2 regions of the Rhodococcus sp. NPDC004095 genome follow, and region 2 is predicted to be linked to the other one. Evidence: riboswitches for the same ligand, from Rfam matches in the RefSeq annotation. Region 2 holds a riboswitch; the other holds the start of a gene.
What was found. A riboswitch is a leader RNA that binds a small molecule or an ion and turns the genes downstream of it on or off. The one in region 2 is predicted to bind cyclic di-AMP.
Positions count from the first base shown of each region.

Region 1 (7,192 bases), on a different contig from region 2:
TCGGAGATGCGCTGCGCGGTCTTGCGGTCCGGGTACCGGCCCTTGCGCAGATCCGGCTGCACCTTCGCCTCGAGCAGGGTGATCATGTCCTCGACCATGCCGTGCAGCTCGTCGGGGGTGTGCTTGCGAGCGGCGTCGTCGCGGCGACCGGTCTGGCGCAGGTTCGGCGCCGGGTCGAGCACCTTCAGGCTCAGCGCCTGGGGACCGCGACGGCCGGCGGCCATGCCGAACTCCACCCGCTGGCCGGCCTTGAGGCCCTCGACCCCCTCGGGCAACGCCGACGACCGGACGTAGACGTCCTCTCCCTCGTCCTGGGAGAGGAAGCCGAAGCCCTTTTCAACGTCGTACCACTTCACCTTGCCGGTAGGCACCGCGTCACCTGCTCATCCACGTAAAACGACCATATAAACGAACGCGCCCCACCGTGTGTGGGACGCGATGGTCGGCAGTCTACCTCCGCGCGCCCCTCCCGGGCACATGGGTTTGACGGGGATAACGTGGGGGTGTGGCACCACAGACCCCCGGCACCGAATCCACCAACGGCACCCCCGCCTCCGGCGGCGGCATCCTGTTCCGCGCCGCCATCGCGCTGTTCTTCCTTGGCCTGGTCGCGATCATCGCGATCTTCGTCGTCGCGGCGACCGGCCACACCCCCGGCCTCGCGCTGTACCTGCTGGCGCTGCTCTGTCCGCTCGGCTTCCTGTTCGGAATCATCTCCGCACTGATGGCAGGCCGGCGTGTACGTGGAGAGGACAAGACATGAGGATCCTCCTGAACATCATCTGGCTGGTCTTCGGCGGGCTGTGGCTCGCGCTCGGCTACTTCGTCGCCGGCGTCCTGTGCTGCATCCTGATCATCACGATTCCGTTCGGCATCGCCTCGTTCCGGATCGGCGTCTACGCGCTGTGGCCGTTCGGCAAGACCGTCGTCGAGAAACCGACCTCCGGCGTCGGGTCCCTGATCGGGAACGTGATCTGGCTGGTTCTCTGCGGCATCTGGCTCGCGATCGGTCACGTCCTGAGCGCCGTCGCGATGGCGATCACCATCATCGGCATCCCGCTCGCCGTCGCGAACCTGAAGATGGTCCCGATCTCACTGATGCCACTCGGCAAGGACATCGTGGACGTCGGCTCCGTCCGCTCGTATCAACCCGGTAGCCCCGCATGAGCCGACCGCCCCGCACCGACCCGGATGCGGGGCGGTCGCTCCCCACACATCCCCTGTTCCTCGGCACCCTCGCGGTGCTCGCCGCCGCCGCCCTCGCCGCCCACGACCGGGTCGTCCCGCTCGGCCACCCACTGTGGGGCTTCTTCCGCAATGGCCTGGACCTGCTCGTCTACCGCAGCGGTGGTGCCACCGTCCTGACCGGCGCCGGCCTCTACGACCACGCACTGCACGGCGGAATGTGGTGGACGTATCCCCCGTTCTCCGCGGTGCTGTTCGCCCCGCTGGGTCTGTTCACGCCGGAGATGACGACCCTGCTCGGCCACCTGACGAACTTCACCGCGCTGTACCTGGTCGTGCTGCTGTGCTGGCGTCTGCTCGGCTACCGCACCGACCGCACGCTGTATGTCACCACCGGATTGCTGACGGTGATCCTCAGCTGGCTCGAGCCGGTACGGACCACGATCTGGCTCGGCCAGGTGAACCTGCTGCTCATGCTGCTGATCCTGTGGGATCTCGGTCGCGCCGAGGGCAGCAGGTTGCGGGGATTCGGGGTGGGCGTCGCGGCGGGCATCAAGTTGACCCCGGCGCTGTTCGTCATCCATCTGCTGCTCACCCGGCAGTGGCGGGCGGCCGCGACGGCGGTCGCGGGTTTCGCGGCCACCGTCGCCCTCGGCTTCGCGGTGATCTTCTCCGACTCCAGGGCGTACTGGACCGGCGTGATCTGGCATTCGACCCGGATCGGCGAGACGGCGTGGCCGGCGAACCAATCCGCGTCGGGTGTCCTGGCACGGTGGCTGAACCTCGACGAGCCGCCGCGGCTGCTGTGGCTGGGCGTCGCGATCGCGCTCGCCGCGCTCGGGCTGGCCTCGGCGCGACTCGCGCACCGACGCGGGCAGACCCTCCTCGCCACCACACTGTGCGGTCTCACCTCGTGCGCCGTCTCCCCGTTCTCGTGGGGCCACCACTGGGTGTGGTTCGTGCCGTTGCTGATCCTGGCGCTGGATCGGGCGCTGCGGGCCGGACGGGCGACGCCTTGGCTGCTTCCTGTCGCGCTGGCGGTGCCGCTGCTGTGCTGGGCGCACCGGTTCCCGGACGACGTGTACGCGATCGGGCTGTTCATGATCCCGGCGCCTGCGGCCCTCGTCCCGCTCTTCGCGGCGGTGTATCCGTTGCTGTTCGTGGTGATTGCGGCGGCGACGTTGATCGCGCCGCGGGGTCGCGGCCGCTCGAAGCCCCAGGACACCCCCGAGAAGTCTTGTGATCTGCCTCACATAACGGTTGAGTCACGGACCGGTCTCGACCACGCAGCGGCCAGCTGACCTGCGAAAACGCCCGCCTCTCCTGGCGAAACGCCGAGAAACACGCCGATTTCGTAGGAGGTGACTCACCGCGATCGGCCACGTACGGTCGTCAGCGGTCGGTGTTCCGGCCAGTCCGGACCGCCGCGCCAAACCTTGTCCCGCGGAACGGATTCCCCAGAGGAAACCAGGGACAAGGACGGGGGACCCACGTCCCCAGTGGACACCGGGAGGCGAGCAACCGGCCTTCCTTGGGGTGAAGCCGTTTTTCGCGCCGATCACGGAGCGATCACGGCCGGGCGACCTCTCAGCCCGAACCCGACAGCTGACCTCGCAGGCGCGTGCGGAGAGGAAAACCTCCATGAGCGCTGGACGCCATCGCAAGCCCACGAACACGCGCAAGACCGCCGCCAAGGTCGTCGTCACCACCGCGGTGTTCGGCGCGGCGGGTGCGGCCTTCGCGGCCCCCGCAGGTGCCGCCCCGGACTCCGACTGGGACCGCCTGGCCCAGTGCGAGGCCGGCGGCAACTGGTCCATCAACACCGGCAACGGCTACCAGGGCGGCCTGCAGTTCTCCCCCAGCACCTGGACCGCCCACGGCGGCGGCCAGTACGCGGCCACCGCCAACCAGGCCACCCGCGAGCAGCAGATCGCGGTCGCCGAGAAGGTCCTCGCCTCGCAGGGCTGGGGCGCCTGGCCGTCCTGCTCCTCCAGCCTCGGCCTCACCAGCGCCCCGACCCAGCGCAGCGCACCGGCCGCCCCGGCCGAGACCCCCGCGCCGGCGCCGGCCCCGGCCGTCACCAGCATCCCGACCACCGACGGCACCGTCGACGTGTTCGATTCGCTCGACAGCACCATCCAGGCCGTCAAGGCCCGCGGCATCGCCGTCGACCCGCAGATCGAGAACCTGTACGAGCAGGCCAAGCTCAACCCGCAGGTCATCGACTTCCTCAAGTCCGTCGCTCCGCGCTGAGCCACCCAGAACGTGAGAAGGGCCCCGCACCGTTTCGGTGCGGGGCCCTTCTGCCGTTCGGTCCGGTCAGCGGTTGATGACGGTGACGGGATGGGTGTAGGGCAGCTCGGACAGCGGCCGCGGGAACTCGGTCTCCTCACCGAACGGGGACAACCCTCCGGAACGAGTCGACGAGAGCTCGGTGACCGCGTGGTCACCTTCCTTGACGTGCTCCGGCCAGCCTGGATCAACGTAACGCTTGCTCGAATTGTTAGCCACGAGGCCATTTTGACACCGAGTCGGCATCCGGTACAGCCCAGGTCACTAATCTGACAATCGATGACCGAAACCGATCCCGCCGCCGTGACCGACAGCCTGGCGACCTGGCTCAGCACGCGGAGCGACCGCGAGCTGGCGGAATTGCTGCGACTGCGCCCGGACCTGGCGGTCCCCCCGCCTGCGAACCTGTCGGTGCTGGCGTCCCGCGCCGAGCAGCGGGCGTCGGTGTTGCGGGTGGCGGACGACCTCAGCGTGCTCGAACTCACGTTGATCGGCTTGCTCGCCCGGGACGGCGCCGCCGAGTCCGGGGTGCGGCGCGACCAGCTCGCCGACGCGGTCGCGGGCCGGGCACCGGCCCGGGCCGTGGATCGGGCGCTGACGGTGCTGCGCGACCGGGCGCTGGTGTGGGGCACCAAGGTGCTGCGGGTGACACCGGCGGCGCGCGATGCGGTCACCTGGCGGATCGACCCGGCCACCACCACGCTGACCGCGGATCAGATCGCCGCGGCGGTGGCGGGGCTCACCGAGGACGAACGACGGTTGCTCGACACCCTCGCCACCAGCTCACCGATCGGCCGGACCCGCGACGCGGCCCCCGGCACCTCGCCGGATCGGCCGGTGCAGCGGCTCCTGGCATCGGGCCTGCTGACCTGGCTCGACGAGCAGACGGTCGAACTGCCCCAGCAGGTGGGCCAGGTGCTGCGCGGCGAGACCGTCACCGACCCGTCCGTGCTGGCCCCGCCCGCGGTGCGCGGGACCAAGCACAAGGTCGCCGAGGTGAACGCGGCCGCCGCCGGCGAGGCGCTGGAACTGATCCGGCACTGTGAGGAACTGCTCGGCGCGCTCGGTGACCATCCCGCACCGACCCTCAAGGCCGGGGGTCTCGGGGTGCGCGAGGCGCGGCGGCTGGCCAAGGTCGTCGGGATCGACGAGGTCAGGGTGAGCCTGCTCGTCGAACTGCTGTCCGCCGCCGGACTGATCGCCGCAGGTGTCCCCGACCCGCTGCCCGCGGCCGACACCGGCGACGAGTACTGGGCGCCCACCACGGCCGCGGACGCGTGGCTCGAGGGCACCCCGGGGCATCGATGGCATCTGCTCGCGCAGGTGTGGCTGGACCTGCCGCGCCGACCGTGGACGGTGGGGCTGCGCGACCCACACGACAAGCCGATCGCCGCCCTCTCCGACGAGGTGCGGGCGTCCGGCGCCCCGCGGGATCGCCGGTTCGTGCTCGACGTCGTCGCCGAACTCGGCACCGGGGTGGGTGCGAGCGCCGCGGCGGTGGCGGCGGTCGTGGCGTGGCGCCGGCCCCGCTGGGCCGGCCGGCTCGGGGTGTCCGCGATCGAGCACACCCTGCGGGAGGCGACCGCGGTCGGGCTGATCGGCCGCGGGGCCCTGTCGTCACCGGGCCGCAGCCTGCTGCACGGCGGCCCTCCGGAGTCGGTGCTCGCCGAAATGGTCGCGGCGCTGCCGAAACCTATCGACCACGTGCTGGTTCAGGCGGACCTGACGGTGATCGCGCCGGGGCCGCTGGTGCCGGATCTGCTCGCGCAGATCACGCTGGTCGCCGACGTCGAGTCGGCGGGCGCGGCGACGGTGTACCGGGTCGGGGAGGCCAGTGTGCGGCGCGCCCTCGACGCCGGGCGGACCGCCGCCGAACTGCACGCCCTGTTCGCGTCGCATTCGCGAACCCCGGTCCCGCAGGCCCTGACGTACCTGATCGACGACGTGGCGCGCAGGCACGGCCGACTGCGGGCCGGTATCGCGCAGGCATTCGTCCGTTGCGACGACCCGGCGATGCTCGCGGAGGTGCTGTCCTCCCCGGTCGCCGAGGCGCTGGCGTTGCGGGCGCTGGCGCCGACCGTTGCGGTCTCGCAGGCGTCGCTCGGCGAGGTGCTCGAACAGTTGCGGGCGGCCGGTTTCGCCCCGGCCGGGGAGGACTCCTCGGGCGCGATCGTGGATCTGCGTCCGCCGGGGGCCCGGGTGCCCAGGCGCCGCGCGCGCGGCGTCCGGCGGATGCCCGCCCCGCCGACCGACGAGCAGCTCGACCTCCTGGTCCGGCAGCTGCGGGCCGGTCAGCGCGCGGCCTCGACCCCGCGCGGTGAGGCGGTCCGCTCGGACGGCACCCGCGCCGGCAGTGCCGCGACGATGGCGCTGCTGCAGCTCGCGGTGAAGGTGGGGCGCAGCGTCCGGATCGGGTACGTCGACGCGCAGGGCATCGCCTCGGAACGCATCGTCGACCCGGTCAGCGTCGGTGGTGGCCAACTCGACGCCTTCGACCCCGCCGACGGCGCGATCCGCCGGTTCACGCTGCACCGGGTGACGTCGGTCTCGCTGGTCGACTGACCCGAAAAAAGTTCGAATAAGACCGCCTGCCTGCACGGCTGGCTTTCTTCGGAAAATGAAGTATGGTCGGGCCCAGTGATTGCCACTTCGAATTCAGGAGCGACAATGGCAGACAAGAAACCCGGCAAAAATCTCAAGAAACCGGCACAGTCGTTGAAGGAAAGGCGCGCGGAAAAGCGGGACCGGGCGGCGGAGTCCGGCGAGTTGATCCGGAAACGCAAGCGCCACTGACGGACCGAATTTCCGTGCACTGCGACACCGCCGCACCGGCGGCCTCCCGAGTTCTCGACACCCTCTACCGACAGTTGCGCGGGTCCGCCGACGGTGCGGCACCCCCGAGCCCCAGGTCCCGCGGACGGCTCGCGGCGCTGACCTCCGCGCGAATCTTCGTCCTCGACGAGTGCGCACAGGATTGGATTTTCCCGACCCACGCCGCATCGAACACAACAGAAGGCCCCCTCGTGAAAAAGACACTCTTGGCCCTTGATCGAATCAAGGACCGACTGGAAAACGAACTCGATGCCACGTCGGGGCACACCGAACGCGAGGCCGGATACCGTGCCGGAATTTCCGAGGCGCTGGTCCAGGTGATGGATATTCGACAGGATCTCGGGCGCTAGAAAAAGGAAGCGGTCGGCCGAAGCTTTCGAGAAATTCGGCCCTGCGGAAACACTTCCGTGGTGTTGCGCACGAACCCGGCGCGATTCGCACCTGTTTCCGGCACACCCCGCGGATTCCCGGCGGTCCCGACGTCGGTCACGTCGCCTCCTGCGCGAAGCGTGGACAATGGAGTGGTTGTCATCGCTAGGAGGCGTACGTGACCGACGGACCGCTCATCGTCCAGTCCGACAAGACCCTGCTGCTCGAGGTCGACCACCCGATGGCCGATCAGGCCCGGCAGGCGATCGCGCCGTTCGCCGAACTCGAGCGCGCGCCCGAGCACGTGCACACCTATCGCGTCACGCCGCTCGCGCTGTGGAACGCCCGTGCCGCCGGGCACGACGCCGAGCAGGTGGTCGACGCCCTCGTCACCTATTCGAGGTTCGCGGTGCCTCAGCCGCTGCTCGTCGACGTCGTCGACACGATGGCCCGCTACGGACGGCTGCAGCTGGTGAAGAACCCGGCGCACGGACTGGTGCTGGTCAGCCTGGAC
Region 1 covers NZ_JBSGGS010000003.1:494,068-501,259, forward strand. Annotated here, with positions in the region: gene ACWEPG_RS08410 (cold-shock protein) at 1-371, opposite strand, end outside; gene ACWEPG_RS08415 (hypothetical protein) at 506-763, shown strand; gene ACWEPG_RS08420 (YccF domain-containing protein) at 760-1,167, shown strand; gene ACWEPG_RS08425 (glycosyltransferase 87 family protein) at 1,164-2,486, shown strand; cyclic di-AMP (ydaO/yuaA leader) riboswitch at 2,618-2,821, shown strand; gene ACWEPG_RS08430 (transglycosylase family protein) at 2,827-3,438, shown strand; gene ACWEPG_RS08435 (hypothetical protein) at 3,505-3,696, opposite strand; gene ACWEPG_RS08440 (helicase-associated domain-containing protein) at 3,757-6,039, shown strand; gene ACWEPG_RS08445 (hypothetical protein) at 6,145-6,270, shown strand; gene ACWEPG_RS08450 (hypothetical protein) at 6,501-6,659, shown strand; gene ACWEPG_RS08455 (DNA repair helicase XPB) at 6,857-7,192, shown strand, end outside.
Region 1: another riboswitch for cyclic di-AMP. It lies ahead of ACWEPG_RS08430 (transglycosylase family protein); the one in region 2 lies ahead of ACWEPG_RS19385 (NlpC/P60 family protein).

Region 2 (7,192 bases):
GTTTGCGCGTCGGGCCGAGGTCCGCACCCTCGATCGCGTAGCGCAGATAGACCTGCGGAGCCCAGACGTCGGTGGCCTGCAACTGTTCGGCCAGGTCGCTCGGCACCGGCGTTTCCGGGCCGCCGCCGATCTCGTAGCCCCAGTCCGCGAGTGGCACCGCCGCCAGGTTGCCCATCCGCCGCACCTCGGCGGCGAGGAACTCCGGCATCGCTCCGGGGTCGAACAGCTCCGCCAGTGCCGACGCGTCGCCGGCGCGAGTCGCTCCGGCCCATCGGTCGAGCAGGTCCTGGACGCCGGCGCGCCGAGCCTGTTCGAACGGGCTGACCGCGGCGGTGGACGGTGCCCCAGAGCCGGGTTCGGCGGAATTCTGGTGCAGCACCAGGCCCGCGGCGCCCGCGACGACGATCAGCAGGCCGGAGAACGCGAGCGCCTCCCAGGTCCGGATCCGGCGACGCGGCGACCGCGGCGCATCCCCCTGTTCGATGGTCAGTACCGGCGGGCGCCGTAGAACGGGTAGGCGTCGAGCGGTGCCACCTTCACCGGGACGCCGAACGTGGACGCGTGCACGATGTTGCCGTTGCCGGCGTACATGCCCACGTGCGAGGCGTCGGAGTAGTACAGCACCAGGTCGCCGGGCTGCAGGTCCTGCTTGCGAACCGGGGTGCCGCCTGCGGCCTGGGCCTGGCTCGACCTGGGCAGCGACTTGCCGATCTGCTTGTAGGCCCACACCATCAGGCCGGAACAGTCGTAGCCGTCCGGCCCCGTCGCGCCCCAGACGTAGGGCTTGCCGACCTGGGTCAGGGCCGCCTGCAGTGCGCTCGAGTTGGCACCCGGGACCAGGCCCTTGAGCACGATCGCGGGATCGTATCCGGGAGGGAAGGCGGAACCGGCGAGCGTTGCCTTCTCGGCGCTCGTCAAGGCCGCAAACGCCTGGGTGACCTGCCCGATCTGCTCCTGCAGGTCGCTCTGGGTGCGCTGCAGGTCGTCGCTGATCGAGCGGGCGTGCTCGGTCGCCGTCCGCGCGTCGTCGGCGGATCGCCGCGAGGCCTCCTCGGCCGCGACGGCCTCGTCACCGGCCTCCTTGAACTTGCGAACCTGGGCGGCGGTGTCGGTGGAGAGCACGCTGAGCGTGGACATCTGGTCGAGCAACTGCTGCGGCGAGTCGGAGACCATCACCGCGAACAGACGGTTGACCCGTCCGCCCTGGTAGTTGGCGATCGTCAACCGGTCCACGGCCGGCTGGAACTGGGCCATCGTCGCGCGCGCCTCGTCCAGGCGGCGCTGATCCTGCTCGTGCCTGAGCTCCGCATCCCGCTGGACGGAGAGCTTGGAGTCGAGGTCGATCTGCGCGTTGTGCATCGCCTCGGTGGCCTGCTCGGATTTGCGCGAGAGATCGGACAGACGCTCGAGCGCCGCGGTCGGGTTGTCGATGGCGGGATCGGCTGCCGCCGGGCCGATGCCGACGGCGACGAGAGCGACGGACAGGACACCGGTTGCGAGTGCGGTGGATCGCTTCCTCAGTGACGCCACGAACCGGGTGCTCCTGTTCTTACTCGCGGAAAGGTCTCGGCAAGGTTACGGAACGGCATACGACGGTGTCCACCCCGGCCAAATCGTGACATTGCCTCGCGCGGGCGCCGTCCTGCGCAAACGGCGACGGGCCCGGCGATCCGTGCTGGATCGACGAGCCCGTCGGAGTGGCAAGTGCCACACGCACGCCGTGGCCCTTCCCCGGCCACGGCGTGCGGGATGTCAGTAGCGGCGTGCGCCGTCCATCGGCATCGAGGAGATCGGGGCGCGCTTGACCGGAGTACCGGAGGTGGCGGCGTGGATGACCTCGCCGTTGCCGGCGTAGATGCCCGAGTGCGAGCCGCCGTAGAAGGACACCACGTCACCGGGCTGCAGGTTGCCGGTCGACACCGGGGTGCCGGCCGCAGCCTGGTCGTAGCTCGTGCGGGGCAGGTTCAGACCGGCCTGCTTGAAGGCCCACTGCACGAGGCCTGAGCAGTCGAAGGCGTCCGGTCCGGCTGCACCCCAGACGTAGGGGGCGCCGATCTTGCTGGCAGCGGCCTCGACGGCCTTCTGGCCTGCGGTGAGGACCGGAGCGGGAACGAGGGCCGGGGCGCCGGGCGCCGCCGGGAGCTGCGGGAGGCCGGGGATCTCGATGGTCTGCGCCGGAACGCCCGGGATGTCGAAGGTGCCGACGCCGGGGACCGTGACGGGCTCGGCCAGTGCGGGCGCCGCGGTGGCCGTGATCGCGCCGACGGTGAAGATGCCGGCGACGGCGACGCGCCGTGCCTTGGAGCTCAGTGTTGCCACGAAAGGAGGTGCCTTTCTTCCATTCCTCCGCCGACCGAGTTAGCTGACGGGTTCGGGCTGGGAAGATCAGCCCTACCCGACGGCACGCGGTGTGCGCTCCGACGGGATTCACCCCAGTGGAAACGTGGGTTCCCGGCACGATTCCCTTGCGGGACATCGTTTAGGCGGTACCTCGCGATGCTGCGCCGGTGTGGCGCTGCAAGACTCCGCAAGGTCTCAACGAGATTACGAAGCGCACCCGGCAATGTCGACCCGAACGAGACCGACAACCGGTCAAATCGGGCAATTTCGACACTGGACGACCGTCAGGCAACGCCCGGATCACGAAGCGATAACGACCGACTGGTCTGTGCCGGATCGACGGCGGACACCAAGCGCAGTCGGGGCACCAGCCCCGCGTCGGCGAGCGCCGCCATCGCCGCTCGTTCATCCTGCTCAATACTCATGCGGGCCACCACACCGGACCGCGCGGTCTGCGTCGAGTCCTCGGGCGCCGGGTAGCCGAGGAGCACGGTCACCACACAGTCGCCACAGGCGATGTCCCGAACCGCACACCGGCTGCAATCCACGATCATTGTGACCCTCGTCTCACTCGCGCCGAACCGGCGTGTCATCCGGCCTCTCCGACGGAAGCTAGCGAGTCGCTCCGACAGGTTGGTGGGGACAGGCCGGCCGGGGCTGTCGGCACCCCCGCCTAGCCTGTGCCCCGTGAGTTCCCGCGACGCCACCGCACGCCAGCTGACGTTCGACGAGCTGGACACCCCGCTGCGGGACACCACGTTCGTCGTCGTCGACCTCGAGACCACCGGCAGCAACTCCGGCGACGACGCCATCACCGAGATCGGCGCGGTGAAGGTCCGGGGCGGCGAGGTGATCGGCGAACTCGGCACACTCGTCGACCCGGGCCGCACCATTCCTCCTTTCATCGCGCAGCTCACCGGAATCACCACGGCGATGCTCGTCGACGCACCACGGATCGAACAGGTACTGCCCAGTTTCCTCGAGTTCGCCCGCGGCGCCGTCCTGGTCGCCCACAACGCCCCGTTCGACATCGGATTCCTGAGGGCCGCGGTGTCGCGACACGACCTCGCCTGGCCGCCGTTCCAGGTGCTGTGCACGGTCAAGCTCGCCCGCCGGGTGCTGTCCAGGGAGGAGGCGCCGTCGGTGAAGCTGTCCGCCCTGGCGGACCTGTTCCAGGTCAGCACCCGGCCCACGCACCGTGCGCTGGACGACGCCCGCGCCACCGTCGACGTTCTGCACGCCCTGATCGAACGGGTCGGCAATCTCGGGGTGCACAGCTATCCGGAGCTGGTCGACTACCTGCCCAACGTCTCGGCGGCCCAACGCGGCAAACGGGGCCTGGCCGCGCACCTGCCCCGGACCCCGGGCGTCTACCTGTTCCGCGGCCCGTCGGACGAGGTCCTCTACGTCGGCACGGCGGTCAATCTGCAGCGTCGGGTCCGCGGCTACTTCACCGGGTCCGAGACCCGCGCCCGAATGAAGGAGATGGTGGCGCTCGCCACCCGGGTGGACCACGTCGAGTGTGCACACGGACTCGAGGCCGGGGTGCGCGAACTGCGACTGCTCGCCGCGCACGCACCCCCGTACAACCGGCGCTCGAAGTTCCCCAAGCGCGCGTGGTGGATCACCCTGACCGACGAACCGTTCCCCCGGCTGTCGATCACCCGCCGCGCCGGCGTCGACGCCCTCGGCCCGTTCACCAGTCGCACCGACGCGACCGAGGTCGCCGCGACCATCACCGAGTCCTGTCGACTTCGCAGCTGCACCAAGAAGATTCGCCGCGACCAGGTCCACGGCCCGGACTGTCCGGACGAGGCGGTCGGCGGCTGCCCCGCCGGGAACACCCCGCAGGATTCGGAGCAGTACGGCGCCGCCGTCGAAGTCGTGCGTGCCCTGATTCGCGGTACCGACGACGGCCCGCTGCACCGACTGCGCACCCGGATCGGCGAGCTGGCGACGGCAGAACTGTTCGAGAGCGCAGCCCGGCTGCGTGACCGCACCGCCACGCTGGGCATCGCACTGCGCCGCGGTCAGCGGCTGGCCGCGGTCGCCGCGGTCGACGAACTGATCGCGGCGCGGCCCCGCGACGGCGGCGGGTGGGAGTTCGCGGTAATCAGGGCGGGCCGTCTCGCTTCTGCCGGGGTGGCTCCGCGCGGGGTGCCTCCGATGCCGGTCGTCGACGCGCTGGCGCTGTCGGCCGAGACCGTGCTGGCCGAACCGTCACCTCTGCGCGGCGCCACCGCCGGTGAGGTCGGGCTGATCGCGAGCTGGCTCGACTCCCCCGGCATCCGGATCGTCCGCACCAGCCACGGGTACGGGGAGCCCGCTCGCGGCGCGGGAGCCTGGCAGCAGTGGTGCGCGCTGGCCCGCGGGGCGGGGTCCCCGGCATTTGGGTCCTAGTCTGATCAGGCCCACCCCCTGTAATAAGGAGCGAGATGATCAACGCCATCGTCCTCATCCATGCCGAGGCGAACCGGATCCCCGAGACCGCTCAGGCCGTTGCCGACATCGCCGGCGTCTCCGAGGTGTACTCGTGCGCGGGCGACGTCGATCTGATCGCGATCGTCAAGGTCCGTGACCACGAGCAGATCGCCGACGTCGTCACCGGCGCGATCAACAAGGTCGCCGGAGTGCTGCGCACCACGACTCACATCGCGTTCCGCTCCTACGCGAGCGCCGACGTCGAAGCCGCCTTCTCCATCGGCGAGTGAACGACGACGGGGACCCTCGCCCGGTCCGGCCGGACGAGGGTCCCCGTCATCCCTCCCGCTATGTCGTGGGCGGCCTCAGCCGGCCAGGCGCGCGCTCACCGCGACCCAGCGGTCAAGCAGCGCCGCGGCGGCTCCGTTGTCGATGACGTCGACCGCGCGCTGCATGCCGGCACGCAGTGCGTCGTTCAGCTCGCCGCCCAGTCCGGAGTAGGCGGCGATCGCGCCGCCGGCGTTGAGCACCACGGCGTCGTGCACGGCGCCGCGCTCACCGGCGAGCACCGCCCGCGCGATCACCGCGTTCGCCTCGGCGTCCCCGCCGCGCAGGGCGTCGAGGGGCACCCGCTCCACCCCGAGTTCGGTGGGATCGATCCGGTCCTCGCGGACCGTCCCGCCGTCGACGACGAAGACGGTGCTGGTGGTCGACGTGGTGATCTCGTCGAGTCCGTCGTCGCCTCGAACCACCAGCGCGGACACGCCCCGACCGGCGAGCACGTCGGCGATCACCGGCTGCAGGTCCGCGAACGCGCACCCGATCAGCCCCGCCCGGGGCCGGGCCGGGTTGGTCAGCGGTCCGAGCACGTTGAACACGGTCGGGATACCGATCTCCTTGCGCGGCCCGGACGTGAACCGGAACGCGGGATGGAACGTCGGGGCGAAGCAGAACCCGATCCCGACCTCCCGCACGCACTGCGCGACCGCGCCCGGGTCCAGGTTGATCCGCACCCCGAGCGCCTCGAGGACATCGGCGCCGCCGCTCTTGGACGACGCGGCCCGGTTGCCGTGCTTGACCACCCGCACACCTGCCGCCGCGACCACCACCGACGCCATCGTCGAGATGTTGACGGTGTGCTGCCGGTCGCCGCCGGTGCCGACGATGTCGACCGCGTCGGTGTTGCCTGCGGCGGAGTCGCCGATGTCGAGGTCGAGGGTGCGCGCGTGCGCGAGCATTGCGTCGGCGATCCCGGTCACCTCGGACGGGGTCGTCCCCTTCATCTTCAGAGCGACACCGAACGCGGCGATCTGGGCGGAGGTGGCGTTGTCCGACATGATCTCGCTCATCGCCCACGAGGCGGTGGCCGCGTCCAGATCCCGTCCGTCCGTCAGAGCGCCGAGCACCTCGGGCCACGTCCCCATTCCAACCGCCTCTTCGTCGTCGCTGTGATCCGGATGAAGCTTAGTCAGTGCACGGTTCCGTACCCGTGGCGGTTCCGCAGCTTCCCGACGGGCCCTGCGACCGGATGTCAGTCGGTGCCACCGGAAGGCTGAAGGGCGTCCCACCCCACGGCCGTGCCTCCCGCCCTCTGCGCCAGTCCCGCCATCCGCGACTTCTCCTGGGCGCAGTGCAGCGCGTCGAGGACCTGGGTGCGCACGAGAGTGACGGACACGAGTGCATCGTCGGTCGACACCTCCGGTGGGTGCGGGGGCGTCTGCGAGACGGTGTAGCCGTCCTGGGCCGCCAGCTCCGCGGCCCGCTGGACACCCTCGGCCGGCAGCCTCAGGTGGTGTCGCAGAACCACCTCCTCCTCCGCCGCCCACGCCGGCGCCGTCGCGGCCCCGCGGTCGAGCGCGGTGCTGCACGCCTCGGCGTCGTCGAAGCTCGACGCGACCACCACGAGGTCGGTTCGGTCACGGTCGAGCGGTGCGGTTCGTCGTCGTCCGAAAAGGGTGTGCCACCAACGTGCCCGAGTCATGAACCCACCCTCCCACGAGCCTCGACCTGCACAATCGCGGGCTCGGGCATACTGGAAACCGCCCACGACGCGCCCATGTCGGACCCGGGTGGTCCTCGCGTACGACAACGCGTCATACTTCCTTCTGTGACGAGCGCAGTAGGGACCCAAGGATCCGCAATCACCCAGCGCGTGCACTCGCTGAACCGGCCGAACATGGTCAGCGTCGGCACCATTGTCTGGCTGTCCAGCGAGTTGATGTTCTTCGCTGGTTTGTTCGCGATGTATTTCGTCGCGCGCGCGCAGGCGAACGGCAACTGGCCGCCGGAGCCCACGGAGTTGAACCTGGCACTCGCCGTGCCGGTCACCGCGGTGCTCGTGGCGTCGTCGTTCACCTGCCAGATGGGCGTTTTCGCCGCCGAACGAGGCGACGTCTTCGGCCTGCGCCGGTGGTACATCCTCACCCTGGCG
Region 2 covers NZ_JBSGGS010000009.1:293,234-300,425, forward strand. Annotated here, with positions in the region: gene ACWEPG_RS19375 (hypothetical protein) at 1-412, opposite strand, end outside; gene ACWEPG_RS19380 (NlpC/P60 family protein) at 487-1,530, opposite strand; gene ACWEPG_RS19385 (NlpC/P60 family protein) at 1,753-2,319, opposite strand; cyclic di-AMP (ydaO/yuaA leader) riboswitch at 2,332-2,496, opposite strand; gene ACWEPG_RS19390 (hypothetical protein) at 2,625-2,894, opposite strand; gene ACWEPG_RS19395 (DEDD exonuclease domain-containing protein) at 3,028-4,740, shown strand; gene ACWEPG_RS19400 (Lrp/AsnC family transcriptional regulator) at 4,776-5,051, shown strand; gene trpD (anthranilate phosphoribosyltransferase) at 5,127-6,185, opposite strand; gene ACWEPG_RS19410 (hypothetical protein) at 6,293-6,742, opposite strand; gene ctaE (aa3-type cytochrome oxidase subunit III) at 6,869-7,192, shown strand, end outside.